One region of the Klebsiella sp. A52 genome, then DNA from elsewhere that is predicted to be linked to it. Evidence: predicted binding sites of a transcription regulator. Region 1 holds the regulator's gene; the other holds the start of a gene.
What was found. Region 1 encodes Fur, which represses iron uptake genes when iron is present. Its sites were predicted from a motif close to ATAATAATGAGAACNACTATCAA; they were not measured.
Positions count from the first base shown of each region.

Region 1 (7,747 bases):
TGGCGATTTCCGACAGGTAGACCGACACACCGCCGAGCTCGACCCCGGCCGAGAACCCTTGCAGCAAACGGCCAATTAAGACCAGCACCGGCGCCAGCACGCCGATGGTTTGGTAGCCCGGCACCAGCGCAATCAGTAACGTGCCGCAGCCCATAATCGCCAGGGTGACCATCAGCCCTTTGCGGCGACCGATCCTGTCAATATAAGCCCCTAATACCACCGCGCCGATGGGGCGCATCAGGAAGCCGGAGCCAAACACGGCAAAGGTGAGCATCAACGCCGCGAACTCGCTCTCTGCCGGAAAGAAGGTTCTGGCGATATAGGTGGCGTAGAAACCAAACAGAAAGAAGTCGAATTGCTCGAGAAAATTACCGCTGGTTACGCGGAGAATTGCGCCGAAGGTACCGGCGCGCGAGGTTGGTTGGGTCATAGGGTTTGCTCTCCATTGTCTTTATCTTGTTGTTATAGAGGTAAGAGGGAGCGGGTTAGTCGCCTGCGACTGCCGCCTGTTTTCCGCGCCGCTTCTCAATCGCCCACTTGAGTAACGCCGCACAGCGATAAAATCCGTGGGCAAATTTTCCGTAAGGCAGCGTTAAAAACAGCGCCATCACCACCCCGAGATGGATAGCGAGCAGAATGCCCATCCACGAGGTGTCCCGGCCCGCCAGTAGCGCGAGCCCGGTAAAACTGGTCAGTAGCAACAGCAGGATAAAAGCGCGATCCATCGGTTTTTGCCGCGCGTCGCCGTGCAGCGGCGAGCGGCGCAGATTCAGCCATAGCAAACCCGCAGGGCCTACCAGCAGCCCGATGCCGCCGAGCGTGCCCAGCAGTACCGGTACGCTAAAGAACGGGTAGGGCGCCTCCCAACCGGCGAGATAGTGATAGCCCGTGGCCACAACCGTGGCGGCGAAACAGAGCATGAAACCGTAGAAAGTGAAGTGGTGAAAACGGCGGCGCATCAGGGTGAAGGCGTCATCGGCCTCGTTACAGCCTTTACCGTGTCCGCCGTCGAGATATTTCAACGTCAGCGCATCATGTGAGGCCCTGGCGATATCGCCAGCCTGCGGTTGGCCCGGCGAGATCTCGCGCCAGAAACGAATCACCCCGCTCATCAGCAATCCGATAGCTACGATGAAAACCGAACCGAACATCCACGCCAGCAGGTTATGCGGGAAAATCTGGTAGAAATCACCGGCCAGCGGCGGGTGCAACAGAGAGCCTTTGAGCCCCAGCGCCAACAGTAGAAACAGGACAAGACCCGCGACCAGCGCCAGCACCGTGGCGATCCCCGCACGGCGATATAAACTGCCGAAAGCGGCGGGCCGGGCGTAATGTTGATAGGTTTCCAGCCGCACTTCCGCCATCGCTTTGGGAACATTAATCGCAAACTCGTGCGGCGGGGCATACTGGCAGGCGTGCAGGCAGGCGCCGCAGTTGTGGCACAGGTTCGCCAGATAGTTAATATCCGCCTTGCCAAATTCCAGACGCTGGGTCATGGCCGGAAATACGGCGCAAAAGCCTTCGCAATAGCGGCAGGCGTTACAGACCTGCATCACCCGTTCGACTTCCGCTTCCGGCTCGGTGATGATTTGCGCCTCGATGATCAGCTTTTCAAGCGACTTCATGATGTTTCTCCTGCTGTGCCGCCAGGGCGGCTTGCTGACCGGCAATGCGGCCGAATGTGGTGCCAATCGACATGCCTACGCCGGCGGTATAGCCTTTGCCCAGTACGTTGCCGGCCATCATTTCGCCGGCGACAAACAGGTTGCGGCTCGGCTTACCGGCAAAGTGGACGGCGGCGTGTTGATTGACGTACAGCCCGAGGTAGGTGAAGGTGATCCCTGGACGCAGGGCATAACCATAATAAGGCGGCGTATCGATAGGCCGCGCCCAGTGGGTCTTCGGCGGCGTCAGGCCGGAGGTGGTGCAGTTATCAAGACGGGTATGGTCGAACTGGCCTGGCGTACAGGCGGCATTGTAGCTGGCGATGGTCTGTGACAAACGTTCGCCGTCCAGCCCCAATTGGCGCGCCAGTTCTGCGATGGTATTGGCCTGGGCGCCCGGAAATACCGGCGGCATAAATTGTCCAACGGCTTTGCTGTCGATGATCGAATAGCCGATTTGCCCCGGCTGGTGGGCGACCAGACGGCCCCAGATGGCGTAACGTTTGGGCCAGAAATCTTCCCCTTCATCATAAAAGCGCTCGGCATCGCGGTTCACCACCACCCCCAGCGACACGCAGTCGACGCGGGTACAGATGCCGCCGTCATAGAGCGGCGCCCGGGCGTCAATGGCGACGCAGTGCGACTGTGAAGGATCGCCGATGATATCGGCCCCGGCATCGATCATAAATTTGAGCAGCACTCCCTGATTAAAACGGGTGCCGCGGATGAGAAAGTTGTCTGCAGGCCATTCGCCGCGCTCATTTTGCCCCCAGGCTTCGCGCAGCCACTCGCGGTTAGATTCAAAACCGCCGGCGGCGAGCACGCAGGTTTTAGCGGCGATCCGCTCAGTGCCTGCCAGCGCGGCGACGAATTCGCCATCACGTAATTCAAGCGCCTGTACCGGGGTGTTATAGCGGATCTGTACGCCCATCTGTTCGGCGCTGCGGTAATAGGCATTGACCAGGGCTTTGCCGCCGCCCATAAAAAAGGCGTTAGTGCGGGCGACGTGCAGGGCGCCGGATAACGGCGGTTGAAAGTTAACGCCATGGCGGCGCATCCAGTCCCGACAGTGCGACGAGGTGCGGATCACCAGACGGGCCAGCGCTTCGTTGGTATTGCCGTCGGTAACGCGCAGCAGATCCTGCCAGTATTCTTCTTCCGGATAGCTGTCGACTAAGACATCCTGCGGCGCATCGTGCATACAACGCAGATTACGCGTGTGCTGAGAGTTACCGCCCCGCCATTCCCGCGGCGCGGCTTCCAGCAGCAGTACGGATGCGCCTGCTTCCCGGGCGGTTAAGGCGGCGCATAACGCGGCGTTGCCGCCGCCAATCACCAGTACATCCACCATTATCGGCTCCATTACGCTTTGACTAATTGTTAAATTTGTAATGGAAATGTAAGGTGCAGGGGCGGCAGGCGCTATGGCGTAAAGCTAAAGGGGGGTTTAGTGTGTGTAAAGACTGGCGCCCGGCCAGTTGCCGGATTCAACTAGCTGGCGCATGACTTTTGCCAGCATTACCCGTGCCGCAAGGCCTGCCGGGGTGAGTTCGTCATCGGAAAGACTGACCAGAAAATTCGGTCGGCTAAGTACCGGATTATCGACGCCGATCACTCTTAGCGCCTGGCTGTCGAGATGAGAAATCGCCGCGCCCGGCTGCAGCGTGGCGCCGAGCCCGTCACGAACGGCGCGCATCAGCAGGGCCAGGCCATCGATTTCAGCCACCACGTCAACGTTGATGGCGTGCTCCTGGCAAATAGCGTCCAGCCTGCCGCGCAGGCCATGCCCCTGGCTTGGCATAATCAGCGGGATGGCGGCCAGTTGGTTCGGGGAGATGCTATCGCCGGGCAGCGGCGCCAGCACGTCATGGGCGCCAATCAGGAACAGACGTTCCTCAAGAATGGGTCGGGCGCTCCAGCGCAGGATCTTCTCTTTCTGGAAAACGATGGCTAAATCGAGCTGGCGGGTGTTGATCATCCGTTCCAGATTGCCGGAGAGGCTCTCCACCAGGTGCAGGCGGACGTCGGCGTAGCTTTCGCGCATGGCGTTGATAAAAGGTACGCCCAGTACAGAAGCGGTGCTCGGCGCCATACCGACGCTGACGTGACCGGAAAGGCGCGCTTCACGCGCGGCGAGAATGGCATCGTCAGCATGGCGCAGCGCCAGTTGCGCCTGCGAGTAAAAGGCGAGGCCGGCGCTGGTGGGCATTACGCCGCGCGAAGTCCGTTGCAGCAGGCGGATAGCGAGTTCATTTTCCAGACGCGCCATTTGCTGGCTGAGCGCAGAGACGCCAATATTCAGATCGAGCGCGGCGCGGCCCATACTGCCGGTTTCCACAATGCGGACAAAATAGCGTAGCTGGCGCAGCTCCATATTGACTCTCCGTACAAGGCGTTATGCTCTGACAGAATACGCATGCCGGTGGATTTCGCCCATAAAAAAGCCAACCTTGAGGTTGGCTTTTTACAACAAACGAGACGGGAAATTATTTATTCACCGCATCGTGGGCATGTTCATCTTCGCGGCAGTCGCCTTCCGCACAGTGGCCGTACAGGTACAGGCTGTGGTTGGTTAAGCGGATGCCGTGTTGCGCAGCAATTTCACGTTGGCGGGATTCGATAGAATCATCGCTGAACTCGATCACTTTGCCGCAATCGAGGCAAATCAGGTGATCGTGGTGGTGCTGCTGAGTCAGCTCGAATACGGATTTACCGCCTTCGAAGTTGTGACGAGTCACGATGCCTGCATCGTCGAACTGGTTCAGCACGCGGTAAACGGTAGCCAGACCAATCTCTTCACCCATATCGATCAGGCGTTTATATAAATCTTCCGCACTGACGTGATGGTTATCCGGTTCCTGCAACACTTCCAGAATTTTCAGTCGGGGAAGTGTGACTTTCAGGCCAGCCTTCTTTAATGCGATATTGTTGTCAGTCATGCGGAATCTGTCCTGTTGCTAAAGATCGGCTTCCTTCAAAGGGAAGCAATACAGAGAATCACCCGATGTAATGCGTCTCATTATAGAGCTGCAACTCTGAAATGAAAACTGCAACCATCGCGCCTTGTAAGCTGTCAAAAACGAATTACCAGCTACAAACTGTGTCACGTGACCTCGTGGAATCAGAGGACATTGTACAGATATGTGATGAAAAGTTAAAAACTTGTAGCTATTAGTTTGATTGCTTTTATCTATTAATTCAGCGCAGCTTAATAGCTGCGCTGTTTGATTCTTAGGCGTTTTTGATTTCTTCCAGATGCAGCTCTTCGGAAATCTGCTTCACCCACTTCTCAACGCGCTCGTTGGTCAGTTCCGGCTGACGGTCTTCATCAATCGCCAGACCTACGAAGTGATCGTCGTCTGCCAGGCCTTTAGAAGCTTCAAAGTGGTAGCCCGCGGTCGGCCAGTGGCCAACGATGGTTGCGCCGCGCGGTTCAATGATGTCACGAATGGTGCCCAGCGCATCGCAGAAGTATTCTGCGTAATCTTCCTGGTCGCCGCAGCCAAACACGGCTACCAGCTTACCGTTGAAGTCGATCTCTTCCAGCGTCGGGAAGAAGTCGTCCCAGTCGCACTGCGCTTCGCCGTAGTACCAGGTTGGGATGCCGAGCAGCAGAATATCGTGGCTTTCCAGATCTTCTTTGCTGCTCTTGGCAATGTCGTGAACTTCAGCAACGTCTTTACCGAGCTGCTTTTGGATCATTTTTGCAATATTTTCGGTGTTGCCGGTGTCGCTGCCAAAAAAGATGCCGATGATTGCCATGAGTAAAATAACCTCTTGAAACTTAATGATGTGGTAGTGGCATTATGCCTACAGTTAACGGCAATCATAGCAGAACAGGGAAGGGCGCGGAAACAGCAATAACGTCCTGGTGCACACTCTGCTACATGAAAGCGATTTTTTTGCGTTTTTCAGACTTCGCCCTGATTACGCAGGCAGGCCAGTTGGTGCATCAGCATCTCTTCGATAAGATCGCTGCGGCTCATGTTGCGGGCTTCCGCCAGCTCATTAAGCGCGTCGACCGCATCGGCGTTGAGCTTCAACTCAACGCGCTTCAAGCCGCGAACTTTATCGCGTTTGAGCTGATTGCGTTTGTTGATGCGCAGTTGTTCATCGCGCGAAAGCGGATTGGTTTTCGGTCTACCCGGGCGACGCTCATTTGCGAACAAATCTAATGTCGTTCGGTCCGTTTGTTCTTTTGCCATGATTCAGAGTGACTTCGGGGAAACAAGCTGCCGGGCTATAGCCGGCGCAGATAGCGCGCCATAATACATCAGGCGAACCGCCGCGCCAACGACCGCGGGCATTATGCCGCGCGGTCGGGCGTTTTTTAGCCACTCAGGCTTCAATTGTGCTCAGATAACGGCGAATTGCGCGTAAAACCGCCTCGGGTTTTTCCGCATGCACCCAGTGTCCGGCGCCGGCAATGACGTGAGCGCGGGCCTGCGGGAACTGCGCCAGCAGCGCGTCGCGGTATTCATCGGTGACATAAGGGGAGTTGCCGCCGGGAATAAATTGCGCCGGGTGCGGCCAGGCTGGCACCGTTTCCCAGCCGACAATATGCGGGTATTGATCCCACAGCGCCGGCACGTTGAAGCGCCACGCGCCGTCGACAAAGGATTTCAGCAGAAACTGAATGACGCCTTCTTCATTTATATGCTCGCGCATCACCTGCGCCGCCTGCTGGCGGGTGCTGGCGGCGGATTCGCTGACGGCGTTAATCGCCGCGAAGATCTCATCGTGACGGCGGACGTGATAAGCCACTGGCGCAATATCAATCGCCACCAGCCCGGCGATGCGATCCGGCGCCAGCGCGGTCAGCGCCATCACCGCTTTGCCGCCCATTGAATGGCCGATAAAGGTCGCTTTCTCTATCTGATGATCGTCAAGAGTATCCAACAGATCCTGCGCCATCGCGCGGTAGGTCATCTCCGGCGAACGCGGCGATAAGCCGTGGTTGCGCATATCGACCTGCAATATATCGTAGTCGGCGACCAGATCGCGGGCGAGGATCCCAAGGTTGTCCAGGCTGCCGAACAGGCCGTGTACCAGGACGATTGGGGATTTATTGTGCGGGTTTTGTGCAGATTGCGCTCGGCTATTTAATTTCATGGCAAAGTTCTTTTTTTCGCTCCGTCGGGTTAGGGTATTATGTTGGACATTCTGCCATTAGGCTGCAAGACCCGGAAGCATTCTGAGTTTTACCGCCATCCTGGTTTGACGCTATTCGCGGTTGGGATTTGTCCTCTATCTGATGCCTTTTGCGCAGTAGTGTGAAAGACAAAGGATAGTTAATCCCGACGACTTGTATTCAGAAACAAAGAAATCGCACTGGATTAAGATGAAAACAATCGAAGTTGATGATGAGCTCTACCGCTATATTGCCAGCCACACTCTGCATATCGGCGAGAGCGCATCCGACATTTTACGGCGCATGCTGAAATTTACCGCCGTTTCTCAGCCTGCATCTGGCGCGCCTGCGGCGAAAGCCGCGCCGGCGGCTGCTCCTGCGGCGGCGCCAGTCGTCGAAGCGAAGCCGGCCAACCCGGTTAAAGATAAAGTCCGCGCCATGCGCGAACTGCTGTTATCTGACGAATACGCTGAACAAAAGCGCGCGGTTAACCGCTTCATGCTGGTATTGACTACGCTTTACTCGTTAGACAGTAAGGCTTTTTCAGAAGCCACTGAATCTCTGCACGGGCGCACCCGCGTATACTTCGCCGAAGATTCACGGACGCTGCTGAAAAGCGGTAATCAGACCAAACCGAAACAGGTTCCTGGTACGCCGTGGTGGGTTATCACCAATACTAATACCGGCCGTAAATGCAGCATGATCGAACACATCATGCAATCAATGCAGTTCCCTGCGGAGCTGATTGAAAAGGTTTGCGGCACGATCTAGTTAATTAAACTTTGCACCAGAAGGATCAGGCAATGGCAATCGATAAACGTGCGGGTCAGCCGGCACAACAGAGTGATTTGATTAACGTCGCCCAGCTGACCGCTCAGTACTATGTGCTGAAGCCGGAAGCGGGTAATGCGGAGCATGCGGTTAAGTTCGGCACCTCCGGCCATCGCGGTAG
Region 1 covers NZ_CP074437.1:4,908,736-4,916,482, reverse strand. Annotated here, with positions in the region: gene KGA69_RS23310 (MFS transporter) at 1-430, opposite strand, end outside; gene tcuB (tricarballylate utilization 4Fe-4S protein TcuB) at 486-1,625, opposite strand; gene tcuA (FAD-dependent tricarballylate dehydrogenase TcuA) at 1,612-3,015, opposite strand; gene tcuR (tricarballylate utilization LysR family transcriptional regulator TcuR) at 3,112-4,038, opposite strand; gene fur (ferric iron uptake transcriptional regulator) at 4,151-4,603, opposite strand; gene fldA (flavodoxin FldA) at 4,896-5,426, opposite strand; gene ybfE (LexA regulated protein) at 5,576-5,869, opposite strand; gene ybfF (esterase) at 6,003-6,776, opposite strand; gene seqA (replication initiation negative regulator SeqA) at 7,006-7,566, shown strand; gene pgm (phosphoglucomutase (alpha-D-glucose-1,6-bisphosphate-dependent)) at 7,599-7,747, shown strand, end outside.

Region 2 (7,747 bases), 1.6 Mb from region 1:
CTCTGGGCTTTTTTGCTGATCCTGCCAGATGTTAAGGTTGGTGATATGCAGGCTAGTAGGCAGATCTTCATGACATGGTTTTCGTACCTCAAAATGGTCAAATAAAATTCTTTCAATGACGTTCATTTCATTGCTTGCATAACGTCCGTTAGCCAACATCTGCCCGGGCTCGGGGATCCACAGATATCCTTTATGTAACAAACTGAACATTGCTAACTGAATGACCCGCGTGCCGCCGCCGTCAATCCAGGCAAGAAGCCATGGGTCGATCCCGGTCGTTAACTGCTGGGCTTTAGCCGCAGGCCGCGTCAGGGCGATAATGATTCCGATAGAAAGATAAATAGCCGGGACGACAACGATAATACAGCCGAGAAACAGTAAAGGATGCATATGCATAATAAGAGTCCACATGATGTCGCCCTCAGACTACTCAAGCCGTTCAACAGAAAATGCATAATTTATTGGCTTGATGATCGTTATAAATTCACGATATTTCTCGGGTAGCAGGGAAGTTTTACCGATGGCGACGTAATAATCAGCTGTTTCATCCGTTGTTGTTTCGGCCTCAGCCATGAGAGTATCCTTTAATCTATTTACATAATTATGAACAATGTTAATTGAGATCCCCTCACGGTCCATCCGGGTGGCATTTAAGGTAATGATGAGCCAAAGTAACAACCAAAGCCCGGTAACGATAAGCATCATGAGCCAGCTTAATACGCCGGAGTGGATAAGCGTGCTACTATCGAAAAACGTTTTCCACAGATATGTACCGATTAAAATTAATGAAGGAACGACGATCAGGATCATATTCCACGTATGTTGCGCCGGACTGAGCATCAGGCCCCTACACTGGGGATCGTCTGACCAATGGTTTTTATCGGCGACGTAAAGAGAAAGGGGTAAATTCTGGGCGCTGGGTTTTGGTGTAGAAAAATGGTCAAAGAGTATTTTTTCTACACGAGTCATCTTGCACTCTGCATACTGCTGGTTGGCGCAAAGTTCGATATTCTCAGCGCAATGAATAATGATTACGTAGTTTTTTCTTAATAGCCTGAAAATGGCTAATTGAATAACGACGGTGGCTCTGCCCCGTAGCCAGGCAAGAAACGACGGAGATATGGAGTAAGGTGGTGGTATCGGCGTGTTTTTCTCAGAAGGACGAGTCTTTGAGATAATAATCATCACTAGAATATATATCACCGTGGTTGATAATATATGGTAACCCATAAAGGACAATGGGGATAAATCAGAGATGAAACTGATTAAATTGTTCACTTCACACTCCTTGTGATAACCGCAACCTTGCGCGTGAATTTTTACCAGAATAGTAGCTAGTTTAATAGGGTGGTTCTGGTTAAACAATAAATTTAGTTTGTCTGGCGGCTTTCATTAAAAAGCACTGATCAGATATTTGTGTGGTTTATGAAATTAAGCCTCCGACTTATTTCAGGAGGCTTATGTTTACGAGGTAAATTAAAAATCGTAGCCCACGGTTGCCGTGACGCTACGCTCAGCCCCCCAGTAACAGTTGCCGGTACCGTAGCAGCCGGAAATATACTCGCGATCGCCGATATTATTCGCATTAACCTGAATATAGGCGCCTTTCATCGCCGTTGACCATGCCCCGAGGTCGGCGCGCGCCATCGCATCTATCAGGGTGACTGACGGTAAACGCTCGGTATTGGCGTCATCGGCCCACTGCTTACCGATATAGCGCACACCCGCGCCAAGGGTGATACCCGCCGGCAATTGATAGCGCGCCCAGAATGAGGCCATCTGATCTGGCGTCAGCTGAGGGGTATTATTATCGGTGCCGTCTTTCGTGTCCTGAAAGCGCAGGCGATTCCAGGTATAAGAGGCAATCGTGCTCAATTGCGGCGTAATCTGGTTATGCGCTTCCAGCTCTACGCCCTGTGAATGCACTTTCCCGGCGGGAATATAGGTGGCGGTGGCGATGTTCGGATCGCGGGTGGCGACATCTTTTTGCATCAAATCGTAAATCGCGATGCTATACAAATCGCTGCTGCCCGGCGGCTGGAATTTCAAGCCGGCCTCCACCTGTTCGGCGGTGGTGGGTTTTAATAACGTACCATCGGCGCCCGGCAGCATCGCCGGGGTAATCGCCTGGCTGTAGCTTAAGTAGGGCGAAAGGCCATTATCGAGCGCGTACAGCAGCGAGGCGCGGCCGCTGATGCGATCGTCGGAGCGGCGGTTTGACGTGCCTGAAGTGTCGCTAACCTGTTGTGAAACGATGCGGTCGTAGCGTCCGGAAACGTCAAAGTGCCAACGATTCCACACCATTTCATCCTGCAGATAAAGCCCGGTCTGGTAATAACGGCGATTATTTTTATCGCTGTAGGTGATGGTATGCCCGGTTTGCGGCGTATAGCCGGTAAAGGGGTTAAGCGGCGCCGCGCCGCCGGCTCCGGTCCATAAATCGTTGCGGAAGCGATGATACTCAGCGCCGAGGATTAACGTATGCGCCACTTCACCGGTCGCGAAATCGGCGCGCAGGCGGTTATCGGTTGACCAGCCGTCCAGCGACCCGCGGGAACCGCTGTAGCCGCGGGAAAGCAGGTCGCTGTCACCCACCCAGCCAACCTGATAAACCTGATCCAGCGAGACATTCGTATGGGTATAGCTGCCCGCGGAGTAAGCCGACCAGACATCGCTGAACTGGTGGTTGAATTCATAGCTGTAGATTTGCTCGCGGCGCTGGTAGCCATCGCCCGGATCGCCTTCATTGGTGCTGGGTGAGAGCTTACGGCCGTTGTGCGCATAACGGGTACCATCCAGCGGCAGAGAGCCGTGGTAGCCGCCGGAGGGATCTTTTTGCAGGTAGGCGCGCAACAGCAGCGAAGTATCGCTATCCGGCTGCCACAGCAAGGAAGGCGAAATCGCATAGCGCTCTTCGCGGGTATGATCATACTGCGTATCGCTGCTGCGGGTCATGCCGATGAGCCGCCAGGCCCATTGGTCATTAATGGCATCGGTATAGTCGAAGGCCGCGCCCTTAGTATTTTGCGTGCCGCCGGTCAGGCGAAAGTGCCCCTGCTGGCTGAACTGCGGCCGTTTGGAGGTCAAATTGACCACCCCGCCCGGCACGCTTTGGCCATAAAGGGCGGAAGAGGGGCCGCGGATGACGTCGACGCGTTCAATAAACCATGGGTCGATCTGCAGTACGTTATGGCTGCCGCCGTCGCTCATCAGGCGCATGCCGTCAAGGAACAGGTTATCAACGTCGCCGCCGTGGTAGCCGCGCAGCGAGATGGTATCAAAGCGCGTCGCGCCGCCGCCAAAACTGGAATAAACCCCCGGCGTATACTGTAGGGCCTGGCTTACGGTATTGGCGCCCTGATCGGCGATCTGCTGGCGGGTGATCACCGATACCGACTGGGCGGTAGTAATCAACGGCTGGTCGGTTTTTGTGGCGCCGGTTGACGTTTTGGCGCTATAGCCTTGAGTTTGCGCGCTGGCGGAGTCGTCAGGTTGCGCGGTCACGATCAGGGTATCTTGCGCCTGAGCGGCGAGAGGGAAAGCGGCCGCGAGGGCGCACACCAGCGCGGAGCGCTTAAAATTAACAGAGGAGATCATGCCATAATCCTGAATAGCGCGGTCTGGCACTCCTGTGCGCCGCCGCGGAAATAAACGAAATGCTTTTTCGTTAAAAATAATGCGAATTATTATCGTTTGCTTTTGCATGATCAAGCAAAATAGTCCTCCTCAGAGCAAGAAGACATTTTGCTGGCTGTCGGCGGATGATGGGGTTACGTCGATGGAAAAAGCGCGGCGAAGATATCGCCGCGCGCAGGGGATTACTGGGCTTTTTTCTCCGCAGCCGCCACGGCATCGTTCGCGGCGGGCTGCTTGCCAGCGGTGATTTCTGCCTGCGCCGGGCGGGTTGCCGGCAGCGCATCGCACGGTTTATCTTGCGGGCAAACCAGGTCGAGCATCTTTAACGTCACGCCGTTGGTCCAGCCAAAGCCGTCCTGCAGAGGATACTCTCCGCCGCCGCCGCCGGTACCCGTCGAACTCACGTCATATTTCTCAACCAGCTTCTGCTTGCTGTCATAGGTGTGCTGGACGTTGCTGAGGAAGCGCCAGGTGACGTCCATGGCCACCTTTTTCTGACCATAGTTCTGCAGACCTTCCACCGCCACCCACTGCAGCGGCGCCCAGCCGTTTGGCGCATCCCACTGTTGGCCGCTATTGACCGTGGTGGTGGTAAGCCCGCCGGGCTTCAGCAGGCGGCTTTCGGCGGCGGCGGCTACCTTCGCGGCACGTTCGCTGGAGGCCGCTTTGACGTACAGCGGGAACAGCGCCGCGGCGGTCAGCTGATTGCGAACTTTATGGCTCTTCAGATCGTAATCGGCATACCAGCCCTCTTTATCGTTCCACAGATATTTTTCCAGCGCCTTCTGGCGGGCATTCGCCAGCGCGTCGTACTGTCCGGCTTTAGCGCTGTCACCTGCGGCTTTACTGGCGCGGGCAATGGTTTTCTCCATGTGGAACATCAGCGCATTGAGATCGACCGGAATGATGCTGGTGGTGCGGATAGTCCCCAGCTGCTGCGGATTATCCATCCAGCGAGAACTGAAGTCCCATCCGGAGGCCGCGGCGGAACGTAGGTCACGATAGATTTCGGTGGCCGGGCGGTTAGGATTGTTTTTGGCGGTAGTCACGTCGTCAAGCCAGGACTCCGGGCGAGGCGTATCGTTATCATCCCAGTAGCGGTTAAGCAGCGCGCCATCTTCCAGACGTACCACGCGTTTATTCGCGTTGCCGGGCGTCAGCGCATCGGCGCCTTCCATCCAGTAGCGATACTCTTTTTCCATCTGCGGCAGCCAGGTCTTTAGCGCCCGATCGCCATCGTGGCTGGCCAGCAGCTCAACCATAAAGGAAAAGAACGGCGGTTGCGAACGGCTCAGATAGTAACTGCGGTTGCCGTTTGGAATATGCCCCCAGCGGTCAATCTCGGCGGCAAAATTGGCCACCATGTCTTCCACTTTATCCCAGTGCCCGCTTTCGGCGAGGCCCAGCATGGTGAAATAGCTATCCCAATAATAGACTTCGCGGAAGCGTCCACCGGGCACCACATAAGGTTTCGGTAGCGGCAGCAGCGAATCCCACTTCTCGACCTCGACGGTGCTGCGGGTTAGCACCGGCCATAGCCCATCAATGTGTTGACGCAGGGTTTGCCCTTTCGGCGGCACGTATTGATTGTTATCCCGCGGCAGGGTGAAGTTGATCTCGACGAAATGGCGCAGATCGAAGCTGGCCTGACCTTTTTGCATCCGATAGTCGGCAAGGATCATTAGCGGATCGCTATTCGGGACCGCATCAGCGAAGGTTTTTTGGTCAGGGAAGAGTTTCGCGCTTTGCACGTCGTTAAATAGCGGGCCTAAAAGTTCATCAGGCGATTGCGGCACCGGGGAGGTGTTGTCATCTGCCTGCGCGGCGAATGTCGCCAGGCTTAACATTGCGCCTCCCAGCGCCAGTTGAATAAGGTGGGTCAGGGTTTCCGGGCGACGTAGAACCGATCTCGTCATCGATAATTCTCCATTTTACGTTTTGCTGACTTCGCGCCACTGCGAACGGCCATCAGAAAACCTTAGCCGAATATCGGCCGCCTCGCGTGCTGGAGTTAACATTTTGGCCGAAAACAGAGTATTTACCTGGCGACATATTGTCCCGGCGTTTTGCCGGTCTGAGTACGGAAGAAGTAGATGAAGGCGCTATCGCTGGCAAACTCCAGCGCCTGGGCGACATCCGTGATGCGCTGGCCGCAGGACAGCAATTCTACGGCTTTCATCAGCCGCCACTGCTGGCGCCACTGCTGATATGACATGCCGGTTTCGCGCTGAAACAGGCGGCTGATGGTCTTTTCTCCGGCGCCGCATTGCGCCGCCAGTTGTTGAAGTAGCGGCGGTTGCTCATGGCCGTTGAGATGACGTAGACGTTTATCCTGCGGCAGCGTTAGCATCATCGGTTCGTGTTTTGCCGCGCCGATTTCCGCCACGCAAAGCGCCGCCAGGTGCAGGGCCGGGCCCTGTCGCCAGTCGGTATCCCAGGGGCTGGCGCTAATGCGTTCCAGTAGCTCGCGCAGCAGCGGCGTAACGTTGAGGATCGCAGGCTGACGGGGCAACTGCGGGTATGAGTCATTGGCGAACCATACCGAACGGTAATCAACGATGTGCTGCATTTCGGCGCGGTGGGTGACGCCTGCGGGGATCCACGCCGCGCGGGTCGGCGGCAACATACACAATAGCGCGCCGTCGTTCAGCGTCAGCCGGATGCAGCCCTGACGGGTAAATAGCATCTGTCCCATTTGATGTTGATGCAGACCATCGTCATGATCGCCGTTTAGGGTCGCTTGCACGCCAATCAGCGGCGCATTGAATATATCAGGGTCAAAGGATGCATCCGCGCTGAGCCAGGCCATAATGTCTGATTCTCGATGTTAAGTGTCATTATATTTATAATCGCCGATTTTGCCGCTCCCTACAATGGCGCCTCTGATGAGGGAGATTGATATGTTAAGTCGTTCGGCGATGGCGCTGGTTACCGCATTACTCATGTTTCCGCAAATCGCGGAAACTATCTATAGCCCGGCGCTAATTGATATCAGCGCCCATTTTTCCGTTAGCGCCGGCGATGCGGCGCAGACGCTGGCGGTCTATTTCATTGGCTTTGCCATCGGCGTGCTGTTCTGGGGCTGGTTCAGCGACCGGCGTGGACGGCGGCCGGCGTTATTGCTCGGTCTGGCGGTGTATACCGCAGGCTGCATGCTGGCGCTGGCGGCGCCAAATTTTGGCGTATTGCTGGCGGCTCGCATCGTGGCGGCTTTCGGCGCGGCTATCGGGTCGGTGGTTGGGCAAACGGTGTTGCGCGATGCGTTTGAAGGTCGGCAGTTGGCGGCGATTTTTTCCTTCGTGGGCATGGCGCTGGCTATCAGCCCAGCAATTGGCGTCTATTCTGGCGGCGTGTTGGCGGGGTGGTGGGGGATGTATGGCGTGTTTAGCGCCCTGGCGTTGCTGGCGGCGACGCTATTGCTGCTGTGCGCGGCGGTAATGCCGGAAACCCGGCCGTCGCGAACGGCAAATCAGGCGCTCTGGCCGCTATTACTGCGCATGATGGTGGATACAAAAATCCGTTTAGCGGTGGCGCTGGTGGCGGCATTGAATATCGGTTTGTTCAGCTACTACAGCCAGGGGCCGTTCCTTTTTGCACGCCTGGGGCTGGATGCGCGGGCTTTTGGCTACAGCGGTATGGCGCTGGCCGCGGGAGCGTTAGCCGGCGCGCAGGGGAATCGTCTGTTGCTACGACGTGGAGCGGGGCAGCAGCACATATTTATTTGTGCCGGTCTTCTGTTATTGCTCGCCAGCGCAGGCGTTGGCCTGTTAACACATTCATGGCTCTTTTTGCTGCCGATGATGGGGGTAGCGACAGCCTATGCCATGGCGATCCCCGTGGTGCTGGGTACGGCGCTTAGCGATTACGGCGATTGCCGCGGTAGTGCCGGGGCGCTGCTTGGCCTGGCCTATTATTTGATTATCGGCTTGGGGCTGGCAATTGTGGGTTGGGGGGAATCCTTGGGTATCACGTTAGCGATCTGTGCGGCGGTGAGTGCGCTTACCGGTTGGCGTTATCTGCGGCACATGGATGATGAGTTTTCCTGATTTGTGATGATTAGCACAAATCACTGCTTGGCAGGTTTGTGACTGGATGAAAAATCGATATTGAT
Region 2 covers NZ_CP074437.1:3,312,273-3,320,019, forward strand. Annotated here, with positions in the region: gene KGA69_RS15655 (DUF2207 domain-containing protein) at 1-411, opposite strand, end outside; gene KGA69_RS15660 (TIGR04222 domain-containing membrane protein) at 427-1,278, opposite strand; gene KGA69_RS15665 (TonB-dependent siderophore receptor) at 1,477-3,597, opposite strand; gene KGA69_RS15670 (alpha,alpha-trehalase) at 3,819-5,552, opposite strand; gene KGA69_RS15675 (AraC family transcriptional regulator) at 5,675-6,445, opposite strand; gene KGA69_RS15680 (MFS transporter) at 6,537-7,682, shown strand.
Region 2: KGA69_RS15665 (TonB-dependent siderophore receptor) is a predicted target of Fur. The motif match lies at 3,671-3,693, and genes of this name have one in related genera.